One region of the Ructibacterium sp. SJQ-7 genome, then DNA from elsewhere that is predicted to be linked to it. Evidence: a T-box and tRNA genes for the amino acid it is inferred to sense, from the RefSeq annotation. Region 1 holds a T-box; the other holds one or more tRNA genes.

The links. The T-box of region 1 lies ahead of pheS (phenylalanine--tRNA ligase subunit alpha). A T-box ahead of a tRNA ligase gene usually reads a tRNA of that ligase, here a tRNA-Phe.
Region 2: it encodes a tRNA-Phe, which carries the amino acid that the T-box ahead of pheS (phenylalanine--tRNA ligase subunit alpha) is inferred to sense. The anticodon was not compared.

The regions. Positions count from the first base shown of each region.
Region 1 covers NZ_CP195193.1:2,541,995-2,551,292, forward strand. The annotation lists gene htpG (molecular chaperone HtpG) at 1-929, opposite strand, end outside; gene ACSAMO_RS11065 (biotin--[acetyl-CoA-carboxylase] ligase) at 1,064-2,020, opposite strand; T-box leader at 2,146-2,381, shown strand; gene pheS (phenylalanine--tRNA ligase subunit alpha) at 2,424-3,443, shown strand; gene pheT (phenylalanine--tRNA ligase subunit beta) at 3,478-5,859, shown strand; gene ACSAMO_RS11080 (rhamnogalacturonan acetylesterase) at 6,130-7,227, opposite strand; gene ACSAMO_RS11085 (fructose-1,6-bisphosphatase) at 7,249-9,210, opposite strand; gene ACSAMO_RS11090 (AzlD domain-containing protein) at 9,259-9,298, opposite strand, start outside.
Region 2 covers NZ_CP195193.1:1,918,571-1,927,868, reverse strand. The annotation lists gene ACSAMO_RS08320 (sodium-translocating pyrophosphatase) at 1-237, shown strand, start outside; gene ACSAMO_RS08315 (leucine-rich repeat domain-containing protein) at 281-1,813, opposite strand; gene guaB (IMP dehydrogenase) at 2,230-3,696, opposite strand; gene dusB (tRNA dihydrouridine synthase DusB) at 3,789-4,751, opposite strand; gene ACSAMO_RS08300 (transglutaminase domain-containing protein) at 5,122-6,321, opposite strand; tRNA gene ACSAMO_RS08295 (tRNA-Cys) at 6,405-6,479, opposite strand; tRNA gene ACSAMO_RS08290 (tRNA-Gly) at 6,532-6,606, opposite strand; tRNA gene ACSAMO_RS08285 (tRNA-Phe) at 6,635-6,710, opposite strand; tRNA gene ACSAMO_RS08280 (tRNA-Asp) at 6,714-6,790, opposite strand; tRNA gene ACSAMO_RS08275 (tRNA-Val) at 6,819-6,894, opposite strand; gene ACSAMO_RS08270 (substrate-binding domain-containing protein) at 7,103-8,158, shown strand; gene ACSAMO_RS08265 (bifunctional diguanylate cyclase/phosphodiesterase) at 8,286-9,298, shown strand, end outside.

The DNA of each region.
Region 1 (9,298 bases):
TTGTTGTATAACTTTATCTGTCCCTCTTGACCTGCAAATTCATGATTGATTTTAGGGAAGTACAAAATACCTTTTAAGTTGAACGGATAGTCTACGTTAAGGTGAATCCAGAAAAGCGGTTCGTTGAAGTCCATAAATACGTTTCTGTAAAATTCCTTGTATTCTTCGTCTGTACACTCCGACGGCTTTTTCATCCAAAGCGGTGTTGTGTTGTTGATAGGCTTTGGCTCTGACGGTGTATCGTCCTCGTGTTCATGATCATGATCGTGACCGCAGTCGCAGTGATCTTCGTGTTTGTCCTCAGGAACTTCAACATATATTTCAATAGGTAGGAATGCACAATACTTATGAAGAATTTGACGGATTTTGCTTTCTTCAAGAAATTCTTCCGAATCTTCGGCGATGTTAAGAGTTATTGAAGTACCTCTTTCTGTTCTGTCACCGTCTGTTAAGTCAAATTCCATACTTCCGTCACAAGTCCATTTTGCGGCCTTTGCACCGTCTTGATATGAAAGCGAATCAATTTCAACACTGTCGGCAACCATAAACGCACTGTAAAAACCAAGTCCGAAATGACCGATAATTTGAGAACCTTTGTCGTCCTCCTCTTTGTACTTTGAAAGGAAGTCGCTTGCACCCGAAAATGCTATTTGATTGATGTACTTGTCGATTTCTTCGGCAGTCATGCCGATACCGTTATCACTGATGACAAGCTTTTTAGCGTCCTTAAATATTGATACGGTAACTTTGAATTTTTCGTTTTCGTCAATTTGAGCTTCACCGATACTTGCAAGTTTCTTTAATTTTGTGACCGCGTCACAACCGTTTGAAACAAGTTCTCTAAGGAAAATATCCTTATCGGAATAAAGCCATTTTTTTATAATAGGGAAAAGATTTTCACTGTCAACTGAAATATTACCTTTTGCCATATAAATCACTCCTTGAAGTTTAATTAATTTACATAATATATATTAATACTCAAAGTAAGATTTGTCAATACAAAATTAGCACTCAACAGATGTGAGTGCTAACAATTTACAATTTATTCATAATATATCCGATTTTAGATGTAACCGTAGATACCTCTGACCGAAACTTCACCGGAAGTGACGTGAATAATACCGTTTTCGGTTTGTACGGCGAGTGAGCCGTTTTCGTCAACGTCAACAGCAGTTCCGCGAACCGTTTCGTTTTTGAAAATGACGTTTACTTCTCTGCCGAGCGTGACGCAACACTTTTTGTATTCATCAAGAATTGCATTGAGTCCACCGTCGAGAAACTTCTTATAATAATATTCAAATTCGTTTAACAATTTTGCGATTAATTCGTTTCGCACATATTTGTGACCGCTTTCGATAAACATCGAAGTAGCCTTGTCGGCAATGTCGGCATCGAATGATTCTGTGTTTACATTTACACCGATACCGCATACAACGTAGTTGACCATATTTATTTCAGCAGACATTTCGGTTAGAATACCGCAGATTTTTTTACCGTTAATAACAATGTCGTTAGGCCATTTAATCATTGAATTAAGACCGATAGCCTTGCAGACGGCAAGACCTGCGACAAGCGTTATTTGCGAAACTTCAAGCGGGGAGATTTCGGGCTTTAAAAGGATTGAATGCCAAATGCCTATCCCTCTTGGAGAAGTCCAACCGCGTCCGCGACTGCCTTTGCCGTGCGTTTGCACTTCGGCGATAAATACACTGCCGTCAGGCGAGGAATTGCTTTCCTTTGCACGATTGTTTGTCGTGTCGGTTTCATCATATATAAATAAGTTGTGACCGATAAAATCGGTGGTAAGTCCGCTTTTGATACCGCTTTCGGTTATGATGTCGGGCGAGGAAATAAGGCGGTAGCCTTTGTTCGTGACCGATTCGATTTTGTAACCGCTTTCGCGTAATGATTTAATGTGTTTCCATATTGCCGTTCGCGAAACATTCAACATTTCGCTTATGCGTTCGCCTGAAATATATCCGTCTGCATTTTTTAATATATCTAAAATTTCTTCTTTCAATTCAAATCAACCCTTTCGGGATAAATTATATAATTTTTTGGCAAAAAAATCAATCCTTTTAAATAATTTTGTGTTATTGATTGACAAAATAAAAAAAAGGTGATATAATACTTTATTATTGAATATTAAAAGCAATGATGGAACAAAGTAAGGTATATACCGCCTAAAGAGAGTATCGGTTATTGAGCTGTGAGCCGATACGGTAAGGATTTATTTGAAATTTCATTCCGGAGCTGCATAGGTGAAAGTGGTTTGCAAGTAGTCTGTGACGGGTAGTGCCGTTATACATAATTGAGTGCCGATATTTTATCGGAAGTCGGGTGGTACCGCGGAGTTTGAATTTACACACTTCGTCCCTTATGGGACGGAGTGTTTTTTAATTTATATTGAAAGGAATTTTGAAATGAGAGAAAAGTTAGAAGAAATCAAAAAAAATGCCCTTGATGTACTTCAAAAAGCAACTGACATTGATGCTCTTGAAGAAGCAAGAATAAAGTTTCTCGGTAAAAAGGGTGAACTTACTGCCGTACTAAAAGGTATGGGACAGTTAAGCAAAGAAGAAAGACCGCAAATCGGTGCGCTTGCAAACGAAATTCGCGGTGTAATCGAAAACCATATAGATACGAAGAAAGCGGAAATTTCAGAAAAGCTTGAAGAAATCAAGCTAAAGAGCGAAGTAATCGACGTTACAATGCCGGGTAAGGCACAAAAAACAGGTAAACTTCATCCGCTTACAAAAGTAATGAACAACATTAAAGACACATTTATCGGAATGGGTTTTGAAATCGCAGAAGGTCCGGAAGTTGAGCTTGACTACTACAACTTTGAAGCGCTTAACATTCCACCGAATCACCCTGCACGTGATACTCAGGACACATTCTATATAAACGAAAATACGGTTTTGAGAACACAAACTTCACCTATCCAAGTTCGTGTTATGGAAAAGAAGAAACCGCCTATCAGAATTATAGCACCCGGAAGAGTTTACAGAAGTGATGCGGTTGACGCGACTCACTCACCTGTATTCCACCAAATCGAAGGACTGGTAGTTGATAAAGGTGTTACAATGGCAGATTTAAAGGGTACTCTTGAAATGTTTATCCACCGTCTTTACGGCGAAAATACAAAAGTACGTTTCAGACCTCACCATTTCCCGTTTACAGAGCCGTCAGCCGAAGTTGACGTTTCGTGTTTCGCTTGCGGCGGTAAAGGCTGCAGCGTATGTAAAGGCGAGGGCTGGATTGAAGTTTTGGGCTGCGGTATGGTACACCCTAAGGTACTTGCAAACTGCGGTATTGACCCTGAAGTATATTCGGGATTTGCTTTCGGTATCGGTCTTGAAAGAATTGCAATGGGTAAGTATGATATTAACGACCTTAGACTTTTCTTTGAAAATGATTTGAGATTCTTAGACCAGTTTTAATATATTATTCGGAAATTGAAAGGAATGAAATATAATGAATTTACCTATGAGTTGGCTTAATGACTATATGGATATAGACGTTACGCCGAAAGAATATTCAGACAGACTTACAATGACAGGCTCTAAAGTTGAGGGTTGGGAGAATATGGGCGAATCTGTTCAGAATGTAGTTGCGGGTAAGGTGCTTACCTGTGAAGATCACCCTGACAGTGACCATCTTCATGTGTGTACGGTTGACGCGGGAACAGGCGAGATTTTGCAGATTGTCTGCGGTGCGCCGAATGTAAAAGCAGGTATAATCGTTCCCGTTGCACTTGTCGGTGCGGTACTTCCTGACGGAAAAATTAAAAAAGGCAAGCTTAGAGGCGTTGAATCTTACGGTATGCTTTGCTCACACGATGAACTTGGTATAACAGAGGATATGCTTGGTTATGAACCTGAATACGGTATTCTTATTCTTCCGGACGATACAAAAATCGGTACGGATATTAAGGATATATTCGGTATGAATGAAACTGTCGTTGAATTTGAAATCACTTCAAACAGACCTGATTGTTTCAGCATAATCGGTCTTGCACGTGAAACAGCGGCGTCATTTAATAAAAAGTTCACTATTCCTGAAGTTAAGTTTAACGAAAACAGTGAAAATATCGCCGATACAATCAGCGTTGATGTACAGGACAAGGATAAGTGTAAGAGATACTGTGCAAGAATGGTTAAAAACGTTAAAATCGGCCCGTCACCGAGTTGGATGCAGGAAAGACTTCGTGCGTGCGGTGTAAGACCTATCAACAATATTGTCGATATAACAAACTATGTACTTCTTGAATACGGTCAGCCTATGCACGCATTTGATTTGAGAGATTTACAGGATAACAAAATTATCGTAAGACGTGCAAATGACGGTGAAGTTATAAAGACTCTTGATGAACAGGACAGAACACTTACTTCAAACGACCTTGTAATCGCAGACGGCGGCAGAGCTGTTGCTATTGCAGGTGTTATGGGCGGATTTAACAGTGAAGTTAAGGATGATACAACAACTGTTATTTTTGAATCGGCTACATTTGACGGTGCGTCTGTAAGACTTACAGCACAAAGTGTCGGTCTTAGAACAGAATCATCATCAAGATATGAAAAGGGACTTGACTATAACAATACAGTTCCTGCCGTTGAAAGAGCGTGTCAGCTTGTAGAAAAACTTGGCTGTGGTGAAAATGTCGGCGGAATGATTGACGTTATGGGTAACGTAACAGATATGCAGCCGCTTGCTTTCAGACCTGATAAAATTAATGCGTTCCTTGGAACAGACATTCCGACAGAGGATATGGTTAAGTATTTTGACGCACTTGAAATCAAGGTTGACCTTGACAAGATGACTGTAACTCCTCCGTCATTCAGACCTGACCTTGAAGGTGAGGCGGATATTGCGGAAGAAGTTGCACGTTTCTACGGTTACGATAAAATACCTGTAACACTTCTTTCGGGCGAGGCTACTTGCGGAATGAAAACAGAACGTCAGCAGATACAGGACAGAGTGAACGAACTTCTTACAGCACAAGGTATGTACGAAATTTACACATACACATTCACAAGTCCGTCAATATTCGATAAACTGAATATTCCGAAAGACAGTGAAATGAGAAACGTTGTAAAAATTACAAATCCGCTTGGCGAGGACACATCGGTAATGCGTACAACTACTATCGCAAGTATGATGGATATATTGTCAAGAAACTATAATTACAGAAATCCGTCTGCCAAGTTGTTTGAAATAGGAAAGATATTTATTCCGACAACGGACGGTGAACTTCCGAACGAACCTGTTAAAATCACAATGGGTATGTACGGCGATAACGTAGATTTCTATGACATTAAGGGTATATGCGAAACAATGTTTGCACAACTTAACGTAAAGAATGTTAAGTATGAGGCCGTAACAGATAACCCGACATTCCACCCGGGAAGATGTGCAAAGATAAGTGCCGGCAATAAGGTAATCGGCATAATCGGTGAAATTCACCCTGCAGTAAGCAGAAAATACGGAATTGAAACTCCTGTATATATTGCCGAATTGGATTTTGAAAATGTATTCCTTAATATTAAGACTGATATTAAGTTTAAGGAACTTCCTAAGTATCCTGCCGTAACTCGTGATATAGCAATGCTTGTTGATAAGACAGTTCCTGTTGCGGATATTGAAAATGTAATCAAAAAGGCATCGGGTAAAATGCTTGAAAGCTTGCAGTTGTTTGACGTTTACGAGGGTAAACAGATACCTGAGGGCAAAAAGAGCGTTGCATACAGTGCTATATACAGAAGCGCAGACAGAAGTTTGACAGGTGATGAAGTACAGAAAGTATTTGATAAGGTTGTTAAAAATCTTGAAAATCAAATCGGTGCTCAATTAAGATAAGATATAAAAAAACTGCATTTTGATTTTATTCAAAATGCAGTTTTTGTTATTTTGTAGACAAAACCGTTATGGTTTTGTATGCTTTGTTTTTTGGAGTATGAGGTGCTAACCTCATTGGAAATCATTTCTGACGACATGTGCGGCAGAAATGGCTTAAAATCTAAAGTTTCGACTGTGGAGGAACTTTAGATTTTTTCACAAAAAATACTCAAAAATTACATCGCAAGATGTGATTTTTGGGCTGGCGACATTATGACGACAGCCTCTGTATTAGATATTGGTGATGTCTTTGTCAAGGTCGGCAAGCTCGGACGCTTTCGGAATGTTGACAAGACCGATTGTTTTTAAGTGTTCGATTTCTTTTGAATTTTGCGGTTTGACACTTGAATCGTGTTTCGGCATTTCGACGTTAATCATATCTTTTTTGATTAAGTCTGCTATCGGCTGAACGTTGTTTTTAATCATTTCGTTTGCAACAAATCGTGCAACGATGTTGCCGCCGATATCGTTTGTGTGGGTGTAATCGCGGTCAGTGCCGTTGCCCCAGAAATAATCCCAAGCTTTTACCGCTCCTGCCGCCTCAAAAAATTCGGTTGTGCGTGACCACAAGTCGATAAACGGTACATTCATTTCGTCACATACGTTTTTAACTGCTGTTCTGTAATCACCGAGCAAGTTAAGAAGTGTTCCGTCCTCTTGGAATATAATTCTGTTAATTGGTGAACATATTATCGGATTTGCACCTTTTTCGCGGACAAAGTTTACAAAATATTTTAAGTTTTCCGTGTATCCGCCGAACGCGTCAAGAGTATCTATTTTTTGGTCGTTGTGACCGAACTCGATAATCAGGAAATCACCCTTTTTGATTTTGTCTTTGAATGCGGTGAAATTCACATTTTTAAAATCTTCGGTTGTAGAACCTGATTGAGCGTGGTTTTCAACCGCAATGCCCGTGTTAAAAAATTGCGGAAACATTTGACCCCAACCGCAGTATGTAGAGGCAGCGTTGTACGGATATTCGGCAGGCTGGTCTGTGACGGTTGAGTCACCGGCGATGTAAACTGTCGGAATATTGACAGGCGATACTGCGGAAAGTGCGGTAAAATCACCGTCGCACATAATATCAATTTCAACTCCGTTTACGTTTGTGTAATCTTCGTTGTTTTTGTGGTAGTCACATACGCTTACATTGAAAGTAATGTCTGAGCTTTCTCCCTTGCCAAGATTTATATCTTGTGCCATAAAACGGCGTGACTGCGAAAGTATTGTGAAAATAATATCTTCGTGTGCGGTAACTGTGACAGTTACTTCATAAGTGCCGTTGGGTACGGATGTTGAAATATGCAGTGGTTCTTTTTCGTAATTCATTTGTGGATTTCCTCTCTTTATTTAATGTGTTTTTATTTTTCCTTTTAAATATGCGTCAACAAGTGCTTTTAAGTCGGTGATTTTTTTCGATAACGATTTACCTGCGTCAGTGTCCTCAACAAGTAAACGGTTCGGAGCAAGTTCAACAACGTCAAGCGTTGAGTGAATGTCTTTTTCTTCTTTTATGGCACTTTCGATAGATTCAAATGCGTCATGCGCACTTAAAAGCAAACCGTGTGAATTGAACAGCAATGTGTAACCCGCAAGTCCTGTGACTTTCTGATATGCCTTTGAAAGACCGCCGTCTATGACTAAAAGTTTGCCGTTTGCTTTAATTGGACTTTCGCCTTTCTTGATTTTTACGGGAACGTGACCGTTTATAATGTGAGAAAAATTATTCGGGTCAATTCCGAACTCACATAAAATTTTGTTGCATACACTCGGCTTTTCGATAAGGTGATAATATTCGTCTTTAATTTCCACCCATGTACTTTCATCATCAATAAAATATCGTTCAAACGAAGTCATTTTATTTTTGCCGTAAACAGGGGAGTAGCAACCGCACCATAAAAACCACAGAAAATCTTTGCCGTATTCTTTTTCTTCGGAACCGTTTTTGGCAAAATAACCGTCACGTGCAAGCTGTTCGGCTTTGTCCATGAGCGATTTGCCGCTTACCGTTTCACCGAAAAGTGTAACTTCCGTAAAAGTACCGTCACTGTTCATCGGTATACAGCCGTGATACAACAAATTGTTGTTGAATGTCAGATATATACTGCCTTTTTCGTATAAGAATTTGACGTGATTTTGAAGTTTTTCACTGCGTAAAAACGATGAACGCAATAAATTCATAAGCTCTTTTTCGGCGTCTGTAAGTTCAAACGGATTTTCGGGATTGATTGTAGGGAAGTTGGTATCTTTTAATTTGTATTCTTTGCCTTCAAGCATAATTGTTCCGTTTTCGTAATTGATTTTGTCAAGCATAAGGTGGTTGTCCATATTAAATTCAGGGTGACGTTTTATAATTTGTCCTTCTAACTTAAACTGAATTACAGATATAGCTTTATGTACCTTTGCCCAAAAGTTTTCGTCATGCTGAGAAATATAAACCATATTCGGATTTCGAGGTATAAAGCATTCGCACGGATCGTCCGCATAAGTTTCAAGTGCAAATACCGTAAGCGGACGCATATTAATTCCGTAACCGTCCTCAAGGCAGTCAAAGTTTGAATACTTGGTGGAAATAGCAAGTACATTTGCAATACAAGCCAAACTGCCCGCAGCGGCACCCATCCACTGAACATCATGGTTGCCCCATTGAATATCGACACTGTGGTACTTCGTCAGTGTGTCAAGAATTATATCGGCTCGCGGACCACGGTCAAAAATATCGCCGATAATATGCAGACGACCGATTGCAAGTGTTTGGATAAGTGTTGAAATTTCCACAATAAAATCATCGGCTTGTCCGAGTTCGACGATTGTTGAAATAGATTCGTTATAATATGTTTCTTTGTCCGAGCCGTAATCTGTATTTGCGTGTATAAGTTCGTCTATCGTACTGCCGAACGCCTCCGGCAAAAATTCTCTGATTTTTGCTCGTGTGTATTTTGACGCAACAACGCGGCATATTTCTATAAGGCGATATAAAGTGATTTTGTACCAATCATTAATATCGTCCACTTCGTCCTTGATATATTCAAGCTTTTGCTCCGGATAATAAATAAGAGTGGCGAGAACTTGTCTGTCACGTTCGGACAACGTACGACCGTAAATTTGCGTAATCTTGTCCTTGATTACACCGGAGGCATTTTTTAAAATGTGCAAAAAAGATTCGTATTCACCGTGAATATCACTCATAAAATGCTCTGTAAGTTTCGGCAGTTTTTGCCTTGACTGCAATCGAATAATTTCGGTTGATGCGGTTTTAACTGTCGGATACTGCTGTGAAAGCAGTGTCAGATAATCAATATCATAGCTCATAACATCCGTTCCTTTCTGATAATATAATATGTAAATTTAGGTGGTATATTACACAAAAAATCCGCTCACAAATGCAATCACAACAGAC
Region 2 (9,298 bases), 620 kb from region 1:
GTAATGATGGCTAATTCGGGCGGTGCTTGGGATAATGCGAAGAAATATATCGAAGCGGGTAATTTCGGCGGTAAGGGGAGTGAAAATCATAAAGCCGCTGTTGTCGGCGATACGGTCGGTGATCCGTTTAAAGATACTTCCGGTCCGTCCGTTAATATATTAATTAAACTTCTGTCTATGGTTTCAATCGTTTTCGCCGCACTTATCGCCACATACGGCGGTATGGGGCTGTTTTAGGCATACAAAAAGGCGGTGCCAAACCGCCTTTTGTATCTCTTAATTATTCAATGTTAAATTCTTGTGCTTGTATAACAGGTTGCAACATATCCGATAAAACAAACACTTTCGCCGATTCGACTTTATCCGTTTTGTTAACTGAAATAGTCGTACTGCCCGACGTTTCAAGCGGAACACGCTCAAAACCTGTCAACAAACCGTTTTCGTCATACATAGCCGCATAAACATAACAATCTTCATATGTTGTCGCAGGCTCTACATTAAACGTATATCCCTCACCGACTTTTTCCGTTGTTACCTTTGCGGTTGTCAATGGTATATCTCTTTTATAGTGAACAGTTGCATTTTTCAAGCAATCGTTGCCAAACCAAGTTATATCTATTGCATTCCATTCTTCTTTTGTACCGCCATAATATACACTTGTTAAACTACTGCATTGGTTAAATGCACCGGCACCAATACTTGTTACACTTTTCGGTATCCCTATACTTACTAAATTTTCGCAGTACGCAAATGAATTGCCGCCTATCTGCGTCACACCATTAGTAATTGACATACTTGTAAGACCCGTACAATTATGGAATGCCTGTTCCCCTATGCTTGTCACACTATTAGGGATTTCTATACTTGTAAGATTGGTACAATTATAGAACGCCTGTTCTCCTATATTTGTTACGCCGTCTGGTATTTCATACGAATTTTTCTTTCCTTCCGGACATCTTACAAGTGTCGTATTATCTTTTGAAAAAAGAATTCCGTCTATTGAACTGTAATTTTGATTATTCAAGTCCGCATTTATTTCTTTTAAACTGCTACAACCTGTGAATGCCCTACTGCCAATACTTTCGACCCCTTTTGGTATTATGATACTTGCTAAACTATTACAATACTCAAATGCCTGTTCTCCTATACTTGTTACACTATTAGGAATTGTTACATTTGTCAAAGCATAACATTGTACAAACATATCTTTAGGGATACTTGTTAAAGAATTTGACAATTTTATATCCGTTAATTTTTTACAATTACGAAATGCCGTTTCCCCTATATCGGTTACACTGTTTGAAATTATTATATTGGTTAAATTATCGCAATTTTCGAATGCAGAATTTCCTATAACAATTACACTATTTGGAATTGTTATATTGGTTAAATCATTACAATCATAGAATGCTAGGCTACCTATGCTTTTCACACTGTCGGGAATTGTTATACCTTTCAATCCCCAACAGTACGCAAATGCCGTATTGCCTATACTTGTTACACTGTCGGGAATTGTTACGCTTTTCAGTGATGTAGTATAATAAAACATCATATTGCCTATACTTGTTACTCCATTTTCTATAACTACAGTTTTTATGCTCTGATTACGCTCAAATGGAGAATAATTTCCATAACTATAATCCTCCATATCCCCCGTACCACTGATTGTAAGCGTTCCATCATCGCTGAGTGTCCATGTAACATTCTCACCGCAAGTACCGCTTGTGGCGGTTGTTTCGGCGGACGCCATAATCGGTACTAATGCACAAATCATAGAAAGTGCAAGAACAATACTTAAAAGTTTCTTTTTCATTTGTCGTTTTCCTCCTAGAATAAATTTTTATTAATATGAATGTAACTTTTATGTGCCGTTTGACACAAATCCACGCATTAAAAAATGCGTGGTATAAAACCTATACCACGCACAAAAACGCGGCTTAGATTTAATGTTACCACACATTTAACTATCACTAATGAAACACACAATTAAAGCCATTCAGAATAGCAGTATTCCAATATGAAAAGCCTGCGTTTTTTACAAACACAAACTACTATTCCACACGGCAAAAAAGAATATTCATAAAACCGAATATCCAAACGTGCTTTTTTAAATTGTCTATATCATAAAATATGATAGTTAAAAATGTGGTATTTATATTATACCACACATTTTTATAATTATCAATATAAAAAAGCAAGCCACATAAGTGACTTGCCTTAAATTTCTTATTAGCCTTGTGTATTGTAGCTGTAGTTTGGAGCCTCTTTAGTGATATAAATATCATGAGGGTGGCTTTCCTTTAGACCTGCGCCTGTAATTCTTACGAACTTACCGTTTTCCTTTAACAACTGAATTGTCTTAGTTCCGCAGTAACCCATACCCGAACGCAGACCGCCAAGTATTTGGAATATAGTATCAGAAACAGGACCTTTGTAAGGTACACGACCTTCAACGCCTTCAGGAACAAGTTTCTTTGAACCTGTTTGGAAGTATCTGTCCTTACTTCCGCATTCCATAGCCGCAATAGAACCCATACCTCTGTAAACCTTAAAACGTCTGCCTTGGAATATTTCAAATTCGCCCGGGCTTTCGTCACAGCCTGCAAGCAAGCTGCCAAGCATAATTACGTCAGCACCTGCCGCAACAGCCTTAACAACATCGCCCGAATACTTAACACCGCCGTCGGCGATAACAGGGATATTGTACTTCTTTGCAACTTGGCTTACGTCATATACAGCAGTAATCTGCGGTACACCGATACCTGCAACGACACGGGTTGTACAGATCGAACCCGGTCCGATACCGACCTTAACACAGTCTGCGCCTGCGTTAATAAGTGCCTCTGCCGCCTCACCTGTTGCAATATTTCCTGCGATTAAGTCCAAATCAGGGAATGCATCCTTGATTTCCTTAACCTTATTTATGATATTCTTACTGTGACCGTGTGCACTGTCAAGTACAACAACGTCAACACCTGCGTTATATACAGCCTTAACTCTTTCCAATGCATCGTTGGTAACACCGATTGCCGCACCGACCAAAAGTCTGCCGTTCTTATCTCTTGCAGAATTCGGATAACGGATAGCTTTTTCAATATCCTTTATTGTAATAAGTCCTTTTAAGTGATTTTTCTCATCAACTATCGGCAACTTCTCAATCTTGTGCTTTGAAAGAATTTTCTGTGCCTCTGAAAGAGTTGTTCCGACAGGAGCAGTTATAAGATTTTCGCTTGTCATAGCGTCTTTAATTTTCTTTGCAAAATCTGTTTCAAATCTCAAGTCACGGTTTGTAATTATACCGATAAGCACGTTATTGTCATCACAAATCGGAACACCTGAAATTTTATATTTACCCATAAGCTCATCTGCGTCTTTTAGCGTATGGTTTTCAGAAAGACTGAACGGATTGGCTATAACGCCGTTCTCACTTCTCTTTACTTTATCAACTTCCGCAGCCTGCTGTTCAATCGTCATATTCTTATGAATTATTCCGATTCCGCCCTCTCGTGCGATTGCAATAGCCATTGACGACTCTGTAACAGTATCCATTGCCGAACTCATCAGCGGTATGTTAAGCGTTATGTTTTTAGTTAGTTTTGTTGTTAAGTCAACTTCGTTAGGTGTAAAATCAGATGCTTGCGGTACAAGTAATACATCATCAAATGTAAGACCTTCCTTAGAAAATTTTTCTTCCATTCTTATAACTCCTCTCATTAGTATTAATTTTATTAATTATAACAAATTTTGCGGTTTTTTTCAAGACCTTTTTTACGTCATTTTAAAGTTTATTATAATTGATTAATATAGTCTGTAAGGCATATTCGCATTGTGGCAATATCACTAATTTTGAAAACTTCGCCCTTTAATCTCGACGAACCCGCAAGTCCCTTGATATACCATGCAATATGCTTTCTCGCCTCTTTTATTCCGCGGCTTTCGCCCTTTTCTTCAACAAGTATTTCAATATGTTCCAACGCTTGTGCAAGTCTGTCCTGAGGAGTCGGTTCAAAGTTCACTTTGCCGTTTTTCAGATATTCGTTTACCTGTCTGAATATAAACGGATTTCCCTCACAGCCTCTGCCTATCATAACCGCGTCACAACCCGTCATATCAATCATTCTTTTCGCATCCTCGGCACATTTTATATCGCCGTTGCCGATTACCGGAATTGAAACCGATTCTTTTACTTTCTTTATTATATCCCAATCCGCCGTTCCGCTGTAAAACTCTGCCCTCGTTCTGCCGTGTATCGCAATCGCCGCCGCTCCGCCTTGTTCTATAATCTTTGCAACTTCAACTGCATTTATACTGTCATCGTCCCAACCTTTACGAATTTTTACCGTCACAGGCACAGGCGACGCGGAAGAAACTTTATGCACTATCTCGCCTATTTTTTCGGGTGTCTTAAGCAATGCGCTGCCGTCACCGTTATTTACGATTTTCGGTGTGGGACAGCCCATATTTATATCTATTATATCAGGTTTTACCGCCATAACTTTCGGTATCACTTCCGCCATTATATCAGCGTCAGAGCCGAATATTTGTATCGCACAAGGACGTTCTTCGTCATCTATCCGCATTAAATCGGCGGTTTTTTTATCGTTGTAGTACAGTCCTTTCGCACTCACCATTTCCGAATACACAAGTCCTGCACCGTATCTTCGGCATATTTTTCTGAAAGGTAAATCAGTTACTCCCGCCATCGGTGCAAGAAATACGTTGTTTTCTGTTTCAAAATTTCCTATTTTCATTGTTTCGCCTTTTATTTTTCCCTTTGTTTTTGATTATATCCAAAACAGACAAGCCTGTGTTGTGTTTTTGGCTTGCCTGCTGTTGTGTTGCCACCACTCTGTCACTTCGTGACACCTCTCCTCAAGGAGAGGCTTTTCGTACGGCTCCCATTGAGGGGAGCCGGCGGCGTAGCCGTCTGTGGGGTGGCTTTACCTTGCCTTTCGATTTGCCACCACTCCGTCACTTCGTGACATCTCTCCTCAAGGAGAGGCTTTCGTATGGCTCCCATTGAGGGGAGCTGGCGGCGTAGCCGTCTGTGGGGTGGCTCTTTTCTCTCTTACCTATTATCTGCTACTCGGGCGACCGATGATCGCCACTACGAACGTTAAATTATCTTCTTTTTGAGTATTCCAATATTTTATGATTATTTGAGAAGAACTGCAAATTTGCGTCAAAATACAAATGTGAAACTTCGCCCTTATTCATTTCACCGTTTTCGATTTTATTTGCACAATCCCATGTTGTATCGACAATCATCCATCTGCCGTCAACGTATACTTCATTCCATGCATGATTTTGTTCGTCGGTTGCAATACTTGTATCTGTCCACGCGGTATCATTACCAACACCAAGTGCGTATCCCGACACGACATTACACGGTATATCAATACTTCTGCACAACGACGCCATAAGCGTTGCAAAACCAAGACACACTGCCTTACGGCTCTTTACTATATCCGTTGCGTAATACGGCGGTGCCTCGTCACTTGCCAGGCTGTCAACGTCATAATACATATAAGAACATATCCAATCGTGCAACGCAAGCACTTTTTCATAGTCGGTCGTTTTATCCGCCGTAAGCTGTTCGGCGATAGAGATTATACTGTCACTGTTTGATTGTATAGACGCGGTGTATTTAAGTGCCTCTTTAATTGACTTATCCTTTTCATACATCGCCTTATTATGTTCAAACACAGGTGACTGTTCGATAACCCAACCGCCGTTGCCGTCACGCACAAGTTTTACATAATTATACACCCAGCTTTCAAACTGTCCGTAAGGCTTATCACCGGTATACACGTCAACACCGACAGATGAGCCGTTCGTTTTCGGAATTGATATTGTTTTATTGAAACTATTTTCGGAATTTGCCGTAATCGAAACCTGTTCAAGCGTTTCACCGTTTTCATCGATAAATGCCGCAATCAAATTTGATTTACTTCTTGAGCCGACAATTCCGAATATCTGTATTCTGTCATAATCCGCAATCATAGAAATATTTTCGTTCGGATAAAACGAAAGCATAGGACTGTTCTGTATATACGCATTGACCGCCACATCTGACGGATCAATAGGTAAATCCTCCTGTTTTATCATTGCCATAAGCTCGGACGGTGTAGGAATATAATCCGTCACCCTCGAAAGCCGTTCGGACAATGCCGAAACTGACTCCGTAACCTCCGGACAATTTTCTTTAAGATACGGAACATAACTTCCGAAATTCAAGAAAAAGTCTGTCTGCGAATTAATCACGGCTATTCCTATTGCTAATATCAAAAGTATGGCAAAAAATTTCTTTATCTTTTTCATATCATACCACCATACCAAAATCAAATTTTATATAAAAAATGCTGCGACCTAAGTATATTCTTAAGCCGCAGCATCTTCCTTATTGGAGGCGCCACCCAGATTTGAACTGGGGAATAAAGGTTTTGCAGACCTCTGCCTTACCACTTGGCTATGGCGCCGGATACAAATAACAAAAGACGCATATTTTTGCGTCTTTTGTCTTGTAGTAAATGGAGCGGAAGACGAGATTCGAACTCGCGACGTTCACCTTGGCAAGGTGACGCTCTACCACTGAGCCACTCCCGCATTTTTCACAATTCATAGAATTGTGAAGTGGTGCCTTCGGGTGGAATCGAACCGCCGACACAGGGATTTTCAGTCCCTTGCTCTACCGACTGAGCTACAAAGGCATATGGCGACCCGGATGAGGCTCGAACTCACGACCTCCAGCGTGACAGGCTGGCGTTCTAACCAACTGAACTACCGGGCCATAACACTTTATTTTCATAAAGTGTATTTGGTGGGAGTTACAGGGCTCGAACCTGTGACATCCTGCTTGTAAGGCAGACGCTCTCCCAGCTGAGCTAAACTCCCATTTGCGCTGACCTGTTGTGTCGGCCAACAACATTGACTATTATAGCAGACCTTTTTTACTTTGTCAACACTTTTTTTAAAAAAATTTTTATTTTTTTAAAAAAGATTTTTTTGGGTTATTTTTGACTGATATTTATATTTATTTTTATGTTTTTATGGTGTATAATATTACTAATATAAAATGTATAACTTAGAGGAGGAAACACTTATGAAGAAATATATAAAAAAGTTAATTTCAATTCCCTCTATATTGGCGATAAGCATTTCATTGCTTACTGCGTGTTCTGTTCCGCAGAGCGAATCGACTCCTTCTCCTTCGGAGAAATCAGCAAATGAAACTGTCTATGCTTTTGTCGGAAAAGATATACAAAATCCGTATAGCCAAAAAGTTTTTGAGGGTTTTGAAAGCGCCTGCAACGAAATAGGTATTGAAGCGATATACAAAGCGCCTACTTCCGCAACTGCCGACAAACAAATTGAAATTATAAACGAACTTATGGACAATAACGTAGACGGAATTGCCATTTCCGCCAACGATACCGACGCACTTGAGCCTGCACTTACCGAGGCTCTGAATTCAGGCATTGAAGTAATATCGGTTGACTCACCCGTAAATTCAACTTCACGAAAAACACATATTCAACAAGCCGATCCGGAAGTACTCGGACGAAATTTTATGAAGAGTGCGTATGACGTTTCAAACGGTGAAGGGGGTTTTGCGATTTTAACTTCCACAGGCAGTGCACCAAATCAAAATCAATGGATACGCTATCTAAAGCTCGAAATGGACGAAAATCCCGAAAAATACAGCAATATGCCTCTTATCGAAATAGCTTACGGCGATGATGATGCAACCAAATCTTACACGGAAACACAATATCTTTTGCAAAATGACGCTATTAAAACTATTATCGTTCCTACGACAATAGGCTTGAGTTCCGCCGCCAAAGCACTTGAAAAATCCGGTAAGGATGTAAATCTTATAGGACTTGGTTTTCCGAGTGAATTATCCGAATACATAAAAGACGGAACGTGCGACAGATTGTACATATGGAATACGACCGATCTCGGCTACCTTACCGCCTACACGCTTAAAGCCCTTGACGAAAATGAAATAACAGGCAGCATAGGTGAAACATTTACCGCCGGTTCACTCGGCGAAAAGACAATCACCGCTGACAAGGACAATGCAAGCGAAATAATACTCGGCGACCCGATTATGTTTGACCGCACAAACATCGACTCATTATCGGATATATATTAGTGTAAAATCTCCAAAAAAACACATTTATATGTGTTTTTTTATTTGAAATTATTGCACTGTTCTGCCTATTATGATAATATAATTATATAATTATTCATATTTTCTTTTTTGGGGAGGCACAGAATATATGTATAAAAAAACAATATCAAAAAGATTGAGACTTCCAATTGCCCTGCTTGTCACTATGGCTATTGTTATAATCAGCTATGCCAGTTATATTACCTATGCGGCAAATCAACGAACGATTTCTACTCTTTCTGAAATTTCACACCAAAATCAGACTATTTTCAGTCTTGAACTCGGAAGAGATGCAAAAATCATAGAAAATGCGGCATCTTATATAGAAAAATTGGGTTATGCCTCTTTTGACGATATTCTTACATTTTTAAAGCATAGCCAAATCGATGATCAACAGCATCTTTTAGGAATTATAACACCTGACGGCAAGCTTACCGACATAAACGGAGTCGAAATCGACTTATCGCAATTTCCTAATACAAAAGAGGCTTTTAACAGCGAAGAAACTAAATTCTTTTGCGATTCATATAATGATTTTACATTTCTTGTATGCACTACACCCATAAGAATAGACGGCGAAAATAAATTCGTAATTTTCTCTACATATCTGACTTCCCGATATGCAGATTCAATTTCAACGCCTACATTTGAAAACAAAGGATATTCTTACGTCATTGACAGTGACGGAAAAAGAATTGTCGGTTCATCTCATAACGGTTCATTCGGATTGACATTCGACAATCTGTTTGATGAAATGAGTCAAGCGTCAAGCAAAAATGACAGTGCCATACAGCAAATGCAAGCCGATTTAAAAGAAGGTAAATCAGACGGAATAATAATGCTTAACGGCATTGAAAAATACATTTATTATACACCGCTTAATATAAACGACTGGTACATACTTACCGTTGTGCCAAAAAACGTTGTGACAAAGTACACAACTCAAATTCTTATATGCTGTTACCTGTTCATCGTATTTTGCTCAATCGTATTTTTCTACCTATTGCATATGGCAATCAAAGCAAAAACCACCGGTCAAAAGCAGCTTGAGGAAATGGCTTACGTTGACAGTCTTACAGGCGGTATGTCATATACAAAATTTGTTTTTGAGGCTGAGAAAAC